4 regions of the Alicyclobacillus sp. SO9 genome follow, and region 4 is predicted to be linked to each of the others. Evidence: riboswitches for the same ligand, from Rfam matches in the RefSeq annotation. Region 4 holds a riboswitch; each other region holds the start of a gene.
The links. Region 4 has a riboswitch for cyclic di-AMP ahead of GI364_RS03570 (APC family permease). Riboswitches for the same ligand answer to the same signal wherever they lie in the genome.
Positions count from the first base shown of each region.

Region 1: another riboswitch for cyclic di-AMP. It lies ahead of GI364_RS20275 (TrkH family potassium uptake protein); the one in region 4 lies ahead of GI364_RS03570 (APC family permease).
Region 2: another riboswitch for cyclic di-AMP. It lies ahead of GI364_RS00925 (glycine betaine ABC transporter substrate-binding protein); the one in region 4 lies ahead of GI364_RS03570 (APC family permease).
Region 3: another riboswitch for cyclic di-AMP. It lies ahead of GI364_RS24770 (APC family permease); the one in region 4 lies ahead of GI364_RS03570 (APC family permease).

Region 1 is NZ_CP066339.1:4,344,137-4,347,898, reverse strand. Features, by position in the region: gene GI364_RS20290 (cold-inducible protein YdjO-related protein) at 1-52, opposite strand, end outside; gene GI364_RS20285 (cold-shock protein) at 127-321, opposite strand; gene GI364_RS20280 (hypothetical protein) at 805-1,272, shown strand; cyclic di-AMP (ydaO/yuaA leader) riboswitch at 1,458-1,606, shown strand; gene GI364_RS20275 (TrkH family potassium uptake protein) at 1,694-3,010, shown strand; gene GI364_RS20270 (diguanylate cyclase domain-containing protein) at 3,095-3,762, shown strand, end outside.
Region 2 is NZ_CP066339.1:223,193-226,954, forward strand. Features, by position in the region: gene GI364_RS00920 (LCP family glycopolymer transferase) at 1-799, opposite strand, end outside; cyclic di-AMP (ydaO/yuaA leader) riboswitch at 1,178-1,309, shown strand; gene GI364_RS00925 (glycine betaine ABC transporter substrate-binding protein) at 1,617-2,552, shown strand; gene GI364_RS00930 (RluA family pseudouridine synthase) at 2,890-3,762, shown strand, end outside.
Region 3 is NZ_CP066340.1:82,232-85,993, reverse strand. Features, by position in the region: gene GI364_RS24770 (APC family permease) at 53-1,960, opposite strand; cyclic di-AMP (ydaO/yuaA leader) riboswitch at 2,054-2,182, opposite strand; gene GI364_RS24765 (hypothetical protein) at 2,431-2,820, shown strand; gene ytaF (sporulation membrane protein YtaF) at 2,949-3,566, opposite strand.
Region 4 is NZ_CP066339.1:810,269-814,030, reverse strand. Features, by position in the region: gene GI364_RS03570 (APC family permease) at 1-1,833, opposite strand, end outside; cyclic di-AMP (ydaO/yuaA leader) riboswitch at 1,927-2,056, opposite strand; gene GI364_RS03565 (hypothetical protein) at 2,306-2,755, shown strand; gene ytaF (sporulation membrane protein YtaF) at 2,825-3,442, opposite strand.

The DNA.
Region 1 (3,762 bases), 1.7 Mb from region 4:
TGTGTCTGCTGTAAGTCGATGCACTCAAGGCTTCAAAAGAGACGAGGCACATGAAAGGGACCTCCCTAAAGATATCAAAATAATGTCTAAAGGGACGGTCCCGTCTGTTCATGATGACTTGCTTACTTATGCTACATTCGCTGCCTGTGCGCCTTTTTGTCCCTGAACAATATCAAACGTTACACGTTGACCTTCTTCAAGGGACTTGTAGCCGTCGCCTTGTATTGCGCTGAAGTGTACAAATACATCTTCTCCGCCTTCAACTGCAATGAATCCAAAGCCTTTTTCTGAGTTAAACCACTTTACTGTACCTTGATTCAAAAGAATTCCTCCTGTTGTGTTAATTGAGAACAATATTTGTTCATTTTGTATAAATATAAAGCCGTTCAATTCTGCCCCACATAATGAAGCGCGAAAAGAACGGCTCAGTATGTTATACATACCACGATGGCTTGTGAACATAGTTTTATGTTAACATTAATACCCGAAATGTCAAATGAACAGTATGAATTTTCACTCAGTTATTTTCCTCGTACCTAATCGCTGCTTGAGTCAGACAAAGGTCCCCATGGCTTTGCCATGGGGCACAACACAGTGCTGGTGCAACGAAGTCAACTGCCGGCACCATGTGGTAGCCTCGATTCACGTCTGTGGATGCCTTTGGACCGTATGTAAAAACATTGAAGAGGAAAAGATAAAGTGACATCATCTTTGAGTCGTTTCCATAAACGCAAAACGGGATATTTACTTGAACGTGCAGAGGACAGGGACGTCGGTATACTGTACATACGTGGAGGTCGTTGATTGAACTGGAGAAATACCGTTCACGTACTCATCATCGTGGTGGTTCTGTGTAGTGAAGCAGGAACGCTGTTCTTTACAAAGCCGCACTATCTGATATTCAACTCTATAGTATCTGTTTTCTTCCTTTTTGTGTCAGGGCTAATGCTTTTTGATTTTACCTATAAACGTCGCATAAAAACAATACTTGGCATCTTTATTTATGGATTTACATCCTTGGTCTCACTCATCTTTTCGGAAGCTGTTACGTTAATGTATATTTCCTATTTGTATCCCAGCTCATTTCACCATCATTCATATTCGAACGCGGACGCACTCGGCAATGCACTGATTCTGATTACAGGATATGGATATCCAAAGGTCTTGGGAGAAGCCCACGCTTTCATCATACTGCTCATGTTGTATTCATGGATTGTCAATGTTCTGCTTATCAGCAAGTTAATTCACGTTTTAAGTCGAAAGATCACTTGAACTCCCTCTGTCTCGCAGTGTTTTACGCACTGTTGTCCCTTCTCCGCACAGTCAAGGTTCTCGAAGGTCAGCCTGTAAAACTTTCAGGTGTCCTCTTATATGAAGCCTCAGCGGCCGTAGAACCGAAGTTATATTTAAGTCTTGAAAGTTTATGTGAGTGGAGTAGAATCGTAGCCATGCATTTGAAAATCTATATGCTGAATCCTGAACGCAGCGTTTGGGAACGGAGGGTCCATATTTTTGGGGTGAATCTGGTCTGTGAACTAGTAGGGTGAAGTTCTCTCTTGCCACCCGAACCCGTCAGCTAACTTCGTAAGCATTGCAGCGGGAGAGGTCTGAGAGCGACCCCTGAAGGGTCGTTTTGTCTTTTTCTGAGGAAAATGTGTTGTAGTAACGGATTTCATTGTGGAGGTTTACGGCTTTGAACACATTTCGTTTTAGTCCGCCGCAGAGAATCGCAATCGGGTATCTAACCATTGCGCTGGTCGGTTCCTTGCTGCTTTTACTTCCGTGGTCTCGACATACAGGTGTCAGCTTTACGGACTCGTTCTTTACCTCCATGAGTGCATTGTGTGTAACAGGACTCAGTACTGTAACGACAGCCACCACATGGACGGTCTTCGGGAAAATCATTATTGCAGTCTTGATGCAAATAGGCGGGGCAGGTATGACGCTCATCACAACGTCTATCTATTTGGCTTTGGGGCGAAAGATCTCGTTACGCGATCGCATACTCATTGCAGAAGACCGAAACTTTGGTGTCAGAGGGTCTGTTCGCCTCATTAAGAGCATCTTGCATTTTAGTTTTGTCATTGAAGGGGCAGCCGCGGTGCTTTTCGCGTTATGGTTCCATTTCATTTATCACTACTCCTGGCTGCGAGCCATCGGCTTTAGCTGTTTTCATGCTATCTCAGCTTTTAATAATGCAGGTTTTGACTTATGGGGGAATTCCCTTGAAGGTTTCTCAGGAGATCCATTTGTGATTTTGTTAACAAGCATCCTTATCATTCTTGGCGGGCTCGGCTTCATCGTTTTGACGGAACTCTATAATTTTCCGCATACTCGCAAGTTCTCACTACATACAAAAATCGTCCTCGCGATGACCGGCTTTCTTCTCGTTGTGGGGACGTTTCTCATGCTGTTCTTTGAAGGAAGTCACTCTATGAGCCATTTGTCATGGGGTGGGAAATTGCTTAATTCTTGGTTCACATCTGTGACGACAAGGACTGCCGGGTTTGATTCTATTTCTATTAGTAAGATGAAAGAAGTCACTTGGTTCATTATTGCCATCTTTATGTTTATTGGCGCATCTCCGGGCTCAACAGGCGGTGGAATTAAAACAACAACATTCTTTATTCTTATGAAGTCCGCCTGGACCAATGCCAGGGGAGATGCAGAAATCCATGTTGGACGACGGTCTGTCCCTTGGGAAGTAAATCAAAAAGCGTTGCTGATTTTCTTTCTGGCAAGCGGCGTCATTACCACGGCCACCCTCATTGATGCCGCTCTTGAGCCGCATATTAATATTATCCGAATCATTTTTGAAGAAGTATCCGCTTTTGGCACCGTAGGATTGTCTACGGGAATAACAAGTATCGTTCATGCTCCCGTGAAGTGGGTATTAATTGTAACGATGTTCATCGGACGAGTCGGGATTTTGACTGTTTTGGTAGGGATGTTACGCAGAAAGGGACCATCCAAAGTCAAACGGGTCAAGGAACGCATATTTGTCGGCTAAAGCCAGACAGATGGGACATTTGATAGAATAGTAACAGCATCTTTATATCCTGAAAGGTGGAACCTGGTTTGTAGGGGGGATATGATGAGAGACCTAACTTTCGACTATAAGTCCTTATTCAATCAAGCAACTGCTGTGACACCGGATGCGGTAATTCTGCTCAATCACGAGGGACAGGCCCTACATGTCAATGAAGCTTTTCATCAATTGTACGGATGGACTCTTCAAGAACTGAACGGAATGGATGTTTTACCATTTATCTCCGACGACAAGAGCACCTTACGCAAGGCACTGGTCAACTTAGAAACTGTGGAAAGCACTGAGGATACACACATGACTAAGGACGGGTGTGCAATTCAATTATCTATCAACTGTAAACCTGTCCGTTATGACGAGGAACGACCTCATGGCCTGATTGCGGTGATGCATGATATAACAGGACAAAAGGCTATACACAGTGTGATTGAACGCACTGCAGAACCGGTGTTTATCCATCATCATGGTGCTATCATTTATATGAATCAGGCTTGTGCTGAACTATTAAAAGCCAAGCAACCGTCTGATTTACTGGATTCTCATATTTTTGATTTCATTCATGAAGATTTTGTAGACTTAATGCAGGAACGCACGAAACGTTGCTATATGGGTGAGGAAGTAGATGCAGTCGATATTAAAATTATTGTGGAAGACGAAGTCCTATGGGTTACAGTCTCTCCAAATCCAGTTCTCTTCCAGGGAAAACATTGCACACA
Region 2 (3,762 bases), 590 kb from region 4:
CCTGCAGCTTTTGGCGTCCGTAGTCTGTGCCTGGCACTCCATCGCGGATATGTACCAGTTCTGTGACCATGCGTCCGTTTAGAAAATGCATTCCCTTTGTAATCACCTTGCCGTTGTCCTTCGGATACCAGGCGTGATTGATGGTCACTTTAAATGGAACATACATGTTAATGCCGCCAATGGCGTTCACCATGTCCTGAAGCCCCCAGTAATCTGTTTCAGCATAGAAGTTGATGGGGACGCCTGTTAAGTTGGAGATGGTTTTGACCGCGTCGATAATGCCTTGTTTGGTTCCGTGTTTGACTTGGTCCATAAATTGGACGCTGGTGAGCTTTGTGTAGCCGTAACCGGGATCGTAGACACGTGTATCGCGAGGAAGACTGAGGATATTATACGTATGGGTGTTCAAGTTGACGTGAATTAACAGCATCGAGTCTGAATGACTAAACTTGTTGCCCGGCCGTGCATCAGACCCAATCAAGAGCATGTTAAACACGGCTTTCTGTTCCTTTGGTACTTGAAATGTGCTGCTTGTACTGTTGCTGCTTCGGGTTGAATTACTAGTTTGCCCAATAACCTTTAAATTTTGAAAGTGATGACTTGGCATTAACTGATAGTATTCGTATCCGCCTGCCCCCATTCCCGCGACTACCAGTACTGCCAATCCTATAAGTGAATTTCGCAGGATTCTGTGCTTTGCAAACCACTGGGGCGTTTCGCCAGCGTTTGAGCGATTTTCAGAGGCTGGATTCTTGCTGCTGTTGGTATTTTTCTGCTTTGAATCTTTGTTTTTCTTCATACCAGAAGCTCCTTTAATCCCCTTTTTCACACAAGTCCTCGCCACAATCTCTGCAGGTCAGTTCACACATATCGGACACAATATTTGACACATTGTGAATAAAATCGACTTTAATTTTCATACTTTAAACCCTCAACTTCAAGAAATTCTCATGAGTGCTCGTTCTGACTACCATACCTATCATTATGTCAACTTTTCTTTTGATTTATCCATGAAATATGTTATGATGAGATCGTGCGCAAATCCTCGGTAGTGTCAAACCATCTTCTTGTCAGTAGACACAAGTAGAAATACATGGCCTTGGTTGGGATTATTTAGAACGTTGCGCTTGGGGCTATGTTGAAGATTGTATCTAGTTTAGCAATCCCACTTAAAACTAAATTCTTTGTGCTGAGTTCCCGAACAGGGAAGCGGGGGAACCATTATAGGGGTGAGTTCAGATGAATTCTGATAAGGCCGCTCTGAGCCTGAACCCGACAGCTAACTTCGTAAGCACAGCAGAGGATGAGACATATGGATGATGGAAGGGTGAGTCTCCACACCTGGCAGGTCATGGTGTGAGATGATAAGCCGTTCTATAAGTACGTTGTGTCGGTATGATGCCAACGCACTTCGTCAAGCCATGTCTCAGTGATAAGGATTCTGTGTTAAAACATTTCCCTTATAGATTTGCTGTGGTTCAAAAGTTAGGATAGATTTTGCCCCCCGTCACAAAGTGTGAAGGGGGTCTTTATTTTCATATACGTATAGGCGAGATTCTAGACGCAGTACTCAATACACTCAATACAAAATTATGTACAGAAACAGGGGGACATAAATGAATAAGAAAAAATTTGCAATGTCATTGTCGGCGGTTGCTGCACTTGGCGCGATTTTAACCGGATGCGGGACGGCAAACAGCACGTCTGGCGGGGGAAACAGCAGCGGTAACACTTCGAGTCAAAACTCAACTGCGACCGGTGCCTCAAAAGGCAGCAAGACGATTACAATTGGCTGGATTCCTTGGACAGAAGACGTAGCCAACACTCACCTGTGGAAAGTCATTCTTGAACAAAAGGGTTACAAAGTGAATACGCCAGAGTTGGATGTTGGACCGTTGCTTCTCGGTATGTCTAAAAACAGCGTGAATTTCTTTATGGACCTGTGGATGCCCGCAGAGCAGCCGAATGTGAAAAAGTATCAGTCGAAATTGGTCGCATTGAAAAATTGGTACAAAGGTGAGTCCAGCACGGGCATTGCCGTACCGAGTTACATGAAGAACATCAATACGCCGGCAGACCTGAACAAACACGCCAAGGAATTTCAAAATAGAATTGTCGGCATCGATCCCGGTGCTATTGAAGAAAAACACACCCACCAGTTTGTAAAGACTTATCACTTGACGAATATTCATGTGCAGGACAGCAGTACAACAGCCATGATAACTGCAGTTAAACGTGCCTACGATCAGCACAAGCCAGTGGCCGTAGTCATGTGGACACCAATGTGGCCCTTTACCAAATACCATCTCAAATATCTGAAGGATCCCAAACACATTGTTGCAGAGAAGACGCCAAACAAGTTACTGATTGAAGCCAATAAGACCTGGGTGAAAAACAATCCGAAGGTGGCTGGCTGGTTGAAGAACTTCAGCTTGACAGCAAAGCAGCTTTCGTCACTTGAAGAAGATATGAGAAACAGTTCCAGCAAAGATGCTGCAGCGAAAAAATGGATTAAGGCTAATCAGTCTCTGGTGGACAGCTGGCTCAAGTAAGCTGATGAGCTTTATCAATCTCATTGCAGTACTGCATACCGCTTTTTTAGTCCAGGATGGGCTTCACATCATCCTGGGCTTTTTTAGTTCAGATTTTCAGTACCCCAAGGTACGAAGTGCGCTTGCGGCGTCGGCCAAATACCTTTGGCAAGGTCACCTGGAGACAAAGCCCGCCTCTGCAGTGAAAGTGGCAAACCACCAACATACGTCTAAAAGAGGGCTTGTTATAATGGACACAAGAGGCCACAATACAATCCAGAGCAACAAAGTAGTCAGCCATTGACGCTTCAAGGCAGTCTTGTACCCATATGTTTATATCCGATTTGGAGGAATTTCATTGCAAAAGCAGCCTGTATTTAGTGTGAGAGAAGAAATGCAGCTTCTCCCATTTCTTTTGGAAAAGTACCCCGGAAAGGGACGCAATAAGGTGAAGTCGTTATTGACCAGAGGACAGGTTATGGTCGGAAATCGTGTTGTTACAAGGCACGATCACCTGTTGGGTGCAGGGGATAAAGTGACGATTCTACAAACGGGATCGGTCAAACAAAGAGAGTTAATGGCAGGCATAAAAATCGTTTACGAGGACGAATTTTTGCTGGTCGTTGATAAACCTCCTGGACTACTGTCCATGGCAACCGACGAGGAAAAGGAACGGACAGCTTACCGGATTCTTAATGAGTATGTTCAGGGACACAATGGAGGGGCACGCATTTTCATTGTTCATCGGCTGGACCGGGACACTTCTGGGCTGATGATGTTTGCCAAGACTGCAGCCGTGAAAAATCAGCTTCAAGATAACTGGAAAGACATCATTTTGGAACGGTCCTACATGGCACTCGTGGAAGGTGAAGTGAAAGAAAAACAGGGAACTATCAAGACGTGGCTGAAAGAGTCGTCTACAAAGACCATGTATGTAAGCAGACCTGGAGAAGGTGTCATCGCAATTACCCACTATGTGGTTGTCGAGCAAACACCTGAGTATTCTTTGTTGGCTGTGCAGCTAGAGACGGGCAGGAAAAATCAAATTCGCGTACACATGCAGAGCATTGGACACAGCGTCGTGGGAGACAAACGATACGGATCAAAAAGAAACCCCCTTGAAAGGCTCGGGCTCCATGCACAAGTCCTGGCTTTTAAGCACCCAATTAGCGGGGAAACCCTTCGGTTTGAAACAAAGATTCCGAAGCGATTCAAGAGCCTATTCCCTGTG
Region 3 (3,762 bases), on a different replicon from region 4:
GGACAAACGGGCAGCTATGGTCAAGAAGCCAGTGTGTTCGCCACAAATGAAACTAGCGGTGTAAATGATACGGTAAAGTCGTAACAACAACCTCCTTGTGACGCAACATCCAGGCACGGAGAAGAAGCGAAGTCTGCGAATGTAATGCATAATGCCACCATCTTTTGGGGACAAACTGACCGATGAGCAACTGTACATGGTCGGGTTTCCCTCCCTCATAATTTTCCAACCGCCGAATAAACTTTGACAAAGGATAGAGCAGAGAGCGGTATTCACTTTTGACAGTGACAAGTCTGCAGGGTTCTCCCCATTCCTTCCATTTCTTCTCCATCTTTTCAATGGATTCATCATCAAACCCAATGTATAGCGCAATAACGTCTTGAGTTGTACTTTGAGCAAACGAAATGGTATCAACGACCACACGATGGACTCCTGAAACAAGAACAACTGACAGAACATGATGTTTTTGAGGATGAACCTGATTAAGATCGATTCGAAGTTCATTTGCAACTTCGTCGTAATGCCGTCGAATCTTGGACGCCAAAAATATCAAGACCGGTAGTACAACCAGCACAATCCAAGCCCCAGTCGTGAACTTGGTTACGGCAAAAATAATGGCGACCACAGTTGTAACCGCGGCGCCAAAGGCGTTAATGGTTGCTTTGATGTACCATAAATTCCCTTTCACACGAAGCCATCTGATGGTCAAGCCAGACTGAGCGACTGTAAACGCGACAAATACACCGATTGCATAAAGCGGGATCAGAGCATTCGTCTGCGCATGAAACAGCTCGATCAATAAGGCTGCTAGTGCTGCCAGGACAACCATACCGTTTGAGTATCCCAATTTATCGCCGCGGATGGTGAGTGATCGTGGCAAAAATCGGTCCATCGCTACTAGAGCTGCAAGCTGTGGAAATCCTGTAAATGTCGAATTGGCGGCCAAAATAAGAACCACAAAAGTAAAGACAATGATGATTTGATAAATCAATCCATGCCCGAAGTACAACCCAGCTAACTGAGAGAGCATTGTATTGTTGGGGTTGACTGAAATTCCTTTTACGTACAATTGATAGGCAAATCCAAGTAACGTGAATGCTGTAACCAATCCGAGAACCACATAAGCTTTAATTGCTCCCGTTTTGCCCTCCCTGAAAACCGGAACTCCGTTCGATATTGTCTCAATACCAGTCAGTGCCGAACACGCAGAACTAAATGCTCGAAGCAAAAGCATCAGGCTAAGTCCGAGCGGAATCGTCCCGAAGGGTGGTGTAACAGGTTGGACAAATCCATGATGAGTTTCATCTACAAATCCAGCCCCAATTAGGAAGAGCATACATCCTGCGAAGATCATCGTCGGGTAAGCAAAAACCTTTGAGGACTCCGAGACCCCACGTAAGTTGACCAACAAGATGATGAACACACAAACCACCGACAACAGAGTTTCGTGCCCAGATAGGATTGGATACGAAGAAGCCATCGTCTGGATGCCGGATGACACCGAAACGGCGACGGTCAGTACATAGTCAACAAGCAATGCACTTGCCGCAATCAGGGATATCAAAGGTTTCTTAAAATTGTCCTTGCCTATGGCATAGGCACCACCACCATTTGGATAGGCAATGACACCCATTATGTACGATGTAATTAGAATTGCGAGCAGGATCACGGTTGATGCTGTGATCGGGATAATCATCCACTTTACATTTGGGCCCAATGGCTCCAATTCGGTGATGCCGGCCTCGGGTCCATACGCCACAGATGAGTATAAATCGGCAGCGAGAATTGGGAGTGCAATGAGCCAGTTCAGCTTGGTATGGGATTGATACAGTTCCCGTGTCCTCATCGGACGACCGACGAGTATGCGCTTTACGTTTCCAAAATTGAATAAGGCAAATGCCAGCGCAATAGTTGCAATTGAGATGACAACTGGATGAATCCAGAGAGCTTGCTTGTACATGATGAAAATGTCTCCCTCCATTTCCTTCTTGGGTATTATTGGTCTGTGGATGCATTTTAAACTAAAAACACAAAACGACCCCAGAGGGGTCAAAAAACCGCTCCTGCAACGCCGACGAAGTTAGCTGACGGGTTCGGGTGGCAAGAATCATCACCCGTCCAAATTGGATTCACCCCGATAAATGGTTCCTCCGCTCCACACAGGATTAGGCGTGTATATAACATGTCATGGACACAATTTAAATCTCGCTAGACAAAACATCAATGACTACACGCGTTGGTAAATCCGCTTTCATGCATGGTTTTCTAAGGTTTTTAAAAACTATTCAATAAATCCCTTGCGGAATCTCTTTAAATCCCTTGTTTAATGTAAATCGTCAACAATCACTGTTTGTTCACATGAGTTCAATGTAGTCCACTGTTGATGCATTAGGTCACCGTTCCATAAGATGTCATCGTGAGGTGATATGTGTGAAAGATCATAATGCTTGTGTGGAATTGGAGCTCCAAGTCAGGCGGGCACTCGGTTGGTACGGTCGATTCGGATTGGGTGGCATAGCAGATGCTGATTTTATTGAGAATGGTGGTACATATACAGCTGTAGTGGCAGCACTGGCACCGCATTATGTGCGTGCGACCATAGAAACACAGAAACGCATCAGTCAGATCATTAAGGAATGTGCCCATTTGCAGCATAAGATTACCGACGACAATGTTGAGGTTATTCGCCAATGCCGACGGTTGCGGAAGGATTCAAAAATGAGGCATGCTCCCTTCTTGAGGGGCGCATCTCGAAGAGAGACGTGCTACTGTATGGTTATACGCCGTTCGAAGCAAAGGGACTGTTGCAGAACTGGTTAGCGCCGCAAGGACTGCGTCTAATTAGCATCACAATGGTTAACCGCAACAGCATAGTTTGAAATCAGGAGATGACACAACGAAAGCCTGCAGGAATGGCAGCCTTTTTTGCGAATGGGCGGGATATCTGATCAATTAAACATTTCGATAAAGCCAAGTACAATTAACAAAACACCTGCAATTAATGGGGCATATTTACCGAAGAACCTTCCTAACACATTTTTACCAATGGAGTATCCGAGGATAATTGTCAATATACTTATGAGAAATGTTGAGATTACGGTGAGAAAAATATTGACTCCTGTGATACTTGCAGCGATTCCAGTCCCTAAATTGTTAAATGTTAATCCTAACGCCAACATAAACGCTTCTTTCGCATCAATATGACCCGATTTATCGACATCTGAGCGTTCTGCGTACTCAACCATATGAGAAAGATCTTTTAATGCTAGTTCTCTTGCATTGGTGTTATGTATTAGTTTTATAAGGCTTTGTATGACAAAATAAATACCCACAACCACAATAATTGCAGCACCTAAAACATTTGATACTGATTGTGGCATGAATTTTGCAATATACGAACCGGCTGACATCGATAAAAAGGTCCCGGTTGTTGTTACAACCGCAATGATAAAGTTTGCAATGATTCCTATCCTGATTTTCTTTATTCCATAAGCAGTACCGACAACTACATTGTCAAGATTGGAGGATATACTGAACAATAATGCTGACAAAAGAAGCATTAACATTAAATTGCCTCCTTGCATAATGGACGCACGACCACAATGATTCCCTTACATTTCAGCACTGTCATACTATGCGCAGCGAAGGAAATCGGTCCGAATTCTGATTCGGATTACGCGGGCGTAAGTCAGACGACCCCTCGATGCAAGTTATGCATACACATACAGGCGCTGAATTTCATCGGTTGTTGCTCTCGAGCAG
Region 4 (3,762 bases):
CGAAGTCTGCGAATGTAATGCATAATGCCACCATCTTTTGGGGACAAACTGACCGATGAGCAACTGTACATGGTCGGGTTTCCCTCCCTCATAATTTTCCAACCGCCGAATAAACTTTGACAAAGGATAGAGCAGAGAGCGGTATTCACTTTTGACAGTGACAAGTCTGCAGGGTTCTCCCCATTCCTTCCATTTCTTCTCCATCTTTTCAATGGATTCATCATCAAACCCAATGTATAGCGCAATAACGTCTTGAGTTGTACTTTGAGCAAACGAAATGGTATCAACGACCACACGATGGACTCCTGAAACAAGAACAACTGACAGAACATGATGTTTTTGAGGATGAACCTGATTAAGATCGATTCGAAGTTCATTTGCAACTTCGTCGTAATGCCGTCGAATCTTGGACGCCAAAAATATCAAGACCGGTAGTACAACCAGCACAATCCAAGCCCCAGTCGTGAACTTGGTTACGGCAAAAATAATGGCGACCACAGTTGTAACCGCGGCGCCAAAGGCGTTAATGGTTGCTTTGATGTACCATAAATTCCCTTTCACACGAAGCCATCTGATGGTCAAGCCAGACTGAGCGACTGTAAACGCGACAAATACACCGATTGCATAAAGCGGGATCAGAGCATTCGTCTGCGCATGAAACAGCTCGATCAATAAGGCTGCTAGTGCTGCCAGGACAACCATACCGTTTGAGTATCCCAATTTATCGCCGCGGATGGTGAGTGATCGTGGCAAAAATCGGTCCATCGCTACTAGAGCTGCAAGCTGTGGAAATCCTGTAAATGTCGAATTGGCGGCCAAAATAAGAACCACAAAAGTAAAGACAATGATGATTTGATAAATCAATCCATGCCCGAAGTACAACCCAGCTAACTGAGAGAGCATTGTATTGTTGGGGTTGACTGAAATTCCTTTTACGTACAATTGATAGGCAAATCCAAGTAACGTGAATGCTGTAACCAATCCGAGAACCACATAAGCTTTAATTGCTCCCGTTTTGCCCTCCCTGAAAACCGGAACTCCGTTCGATATTGTCTCAATACCAGTCAGTGCCGAACACGCAGAACTAAATGCTCGAAGCAAAAGCATCAGGCTAAGTCCGAGCGGAATCGTCCCGAAGGGTGGTGTAACAGGTTGGACAAATCCATGATGAGTTTCATCTACAAATCCAGCCCCAATTAGGAAGAGCATACATCCTGCGAAGATCATCGTCGGGTAAGCAAAAACCTTTGAGGACTCCGAGACCCCACGTAAGTTGACCAACAAGATGATGAACACACAAACCACCGACAACAGAGTTTCGTGCCCAGATAGGATTGGATACGAAGAAGCCATCGTCTGGATGCCGGATGACACCGAAACGGCGACGGTCAGTACATAGTCAACAAGCAATGCACTTGCCGCAATCAGGGATATCAAAGGTTTCTTAAAATTGTCCTTGCCTATGGCATAGGCACCACCACCATTTGGATAGGCAATGACACCCATTATGTACGATGTAATTAGAATTGCGAGCAGGATCACGGTTGATGCTGTGATCGGGATAATCATCCACTTTACATTTGGGCCCAATGGCTCCAATTCGGTGATGCCGGCCTCGGGTCCATACGCCACAGATGAGTATAAATCGGCAGCGAGAATTGGGAGTGCAATGAGCCAGTTCAGCTTGGTATGGGATTGATACAGTTCCCGTGTCCTCATCGGACGACCGACGAGTATGCGCTTTACGTTTCCAAAATTGAATAAGGCAAATGCCAGCGCAATAGTTGCAATTGAGATGACAACTGGATGAATCCAGAGAGCTTGCTTGTACATGATGAAAATGTCTCCCTCCATTTCCTTCTTGGGTATTATTGGTCTGTGGATGCATTTTAAACTAAAAACACAAAACGACCCCAGAGGGGTCAAAAAACCGCTCCTGCAACGCCGACGAAGTTAGCTGACGGGTTCGGGTGGCAAGAATCATCACCCGTCCAAATTGGATTCACCCCGATAAAATGGTTCCTCCGCTCCACACAGGATTAGGCGTGTATATAACATGTCATGGACACAATTTAAATCTCGCTAGACAAAACATCAATGACTACACGCGTTGGTAAATCCGCTTTCATGCATGGTTTTCTAAGGTTTTTAAAAACTATTCAATAAATCCCTTGCGGAATCTCTTTAAATCCCCTTGTTTAATGTAAATCGTCAACAATCACTGTTTGTTCACATGAGTTCAATGTAGTCCACTGTTGATGCATTAGGTCACCGTTCCATAAGATGTCATCGTGAGGTGATATGTGTGAAAGATCATAATGCTTGTGTGGAATTGGAGCTCCAAGTCAGGCGGGCACTCGGTTGGTACGGTCGATTCGGATTGGGTGGCATAGCAGATGCTGATTTTATTGAGAATGGTGGTACATATACAGCTGTAGTGGCAGCACTGGCACCGCATTATGTGCGTGCGACCATAGAAACACAGAAACGCATCAGTCAGATCATTAAGGAATGTGCCCATTTGCAGCATAAGATTACCGACGACAATGTTGAGGTTATTCGCCAATGCCGACGGTTGCGGAAGGATTCAAAAATGAGGCATGCTCCCTTCTTGAGGGGGCGCATCTCGAAGAGAGACGTGCTACTGTATGGTTATACGCCGTTCGAAGCAAAGGGACTGTTGCAGAACTGGTTAGCGCCGCAAGGACTGCGTCTAATTAGCATCACAATGGTTAACCGCAACAGCATAGTTTGAAATCAGGAGATGACACAACGAAAGCCTGCAGGAATGGCAGCCTTTTTTGCGAATGGGCGGGATATCTGATCAATTAAACATTTCGATAAAGCCAAGTACAATTAACAAAACACCTGCAATTAATGGGGCATATTTACCGAAGAACCTTCCTAACACATTTTTACCAATGGAGTATCCGAGGATAATTGTCAATATACTTATGAGAAATGTTGAGATTACGGTGAGAAAAATATTGACTCCTGTGATACTTGCAGCGATTCCAGTCCCTAAATTGTTAAATGTTAATCCTAACGCCAACATAAACGCTTCTTTCGCATCAATATGACCCGATTTATCGACATCTGAGCGTTCTGCGTACTCAACCATATGAGAAAGATCTTTTAATGCTAGTTCTCTTGCATTGGTGTTATGTATTAGTTTTATAAGGCTTTGTATGACAAAATAAATACCCACAACCACAATAATTGCAGCACCTAAAACATTTGATACTGATTGTGGCATGAATTTTGCAATATACGAACCGGCTGACATCGATAAAAAGGTCCCGGTTGTTGTTACAACCGCAATGATAAAGTTTGCAATGATTCCTATCCTGATTTTCTTTATTCCATAAGCAGTACCGACAACTACATTGTCAAGATTGGAGGATATACTGAACAATAATGCTGACAAAAGAAGCATTAACATTAAATTGCCTCCTTGCATAATGGACGCACGACCACAATGATTCCCTTACATTTCAGCACTGTCATACTATGCGCAGCGAAGGAAATCGGTCCGAATTCTGATTCGGATTACGCGGGCGTAAGTCAGACGACCCCTCGATGCAAGTTATGCATACACATACAGGCGCTGAATTTCATCGGTTGTTGCTCTCGAGCAGACCAATAAGGGTTCCGTTTAGAAGTCCATATTGAACCGCCAAAATAGCATTTTTATGTTGATATCTCGACTGTACATGAGGTACAATGTGCCAGTAAAATCATCGACGGTACGTCAAGGACATT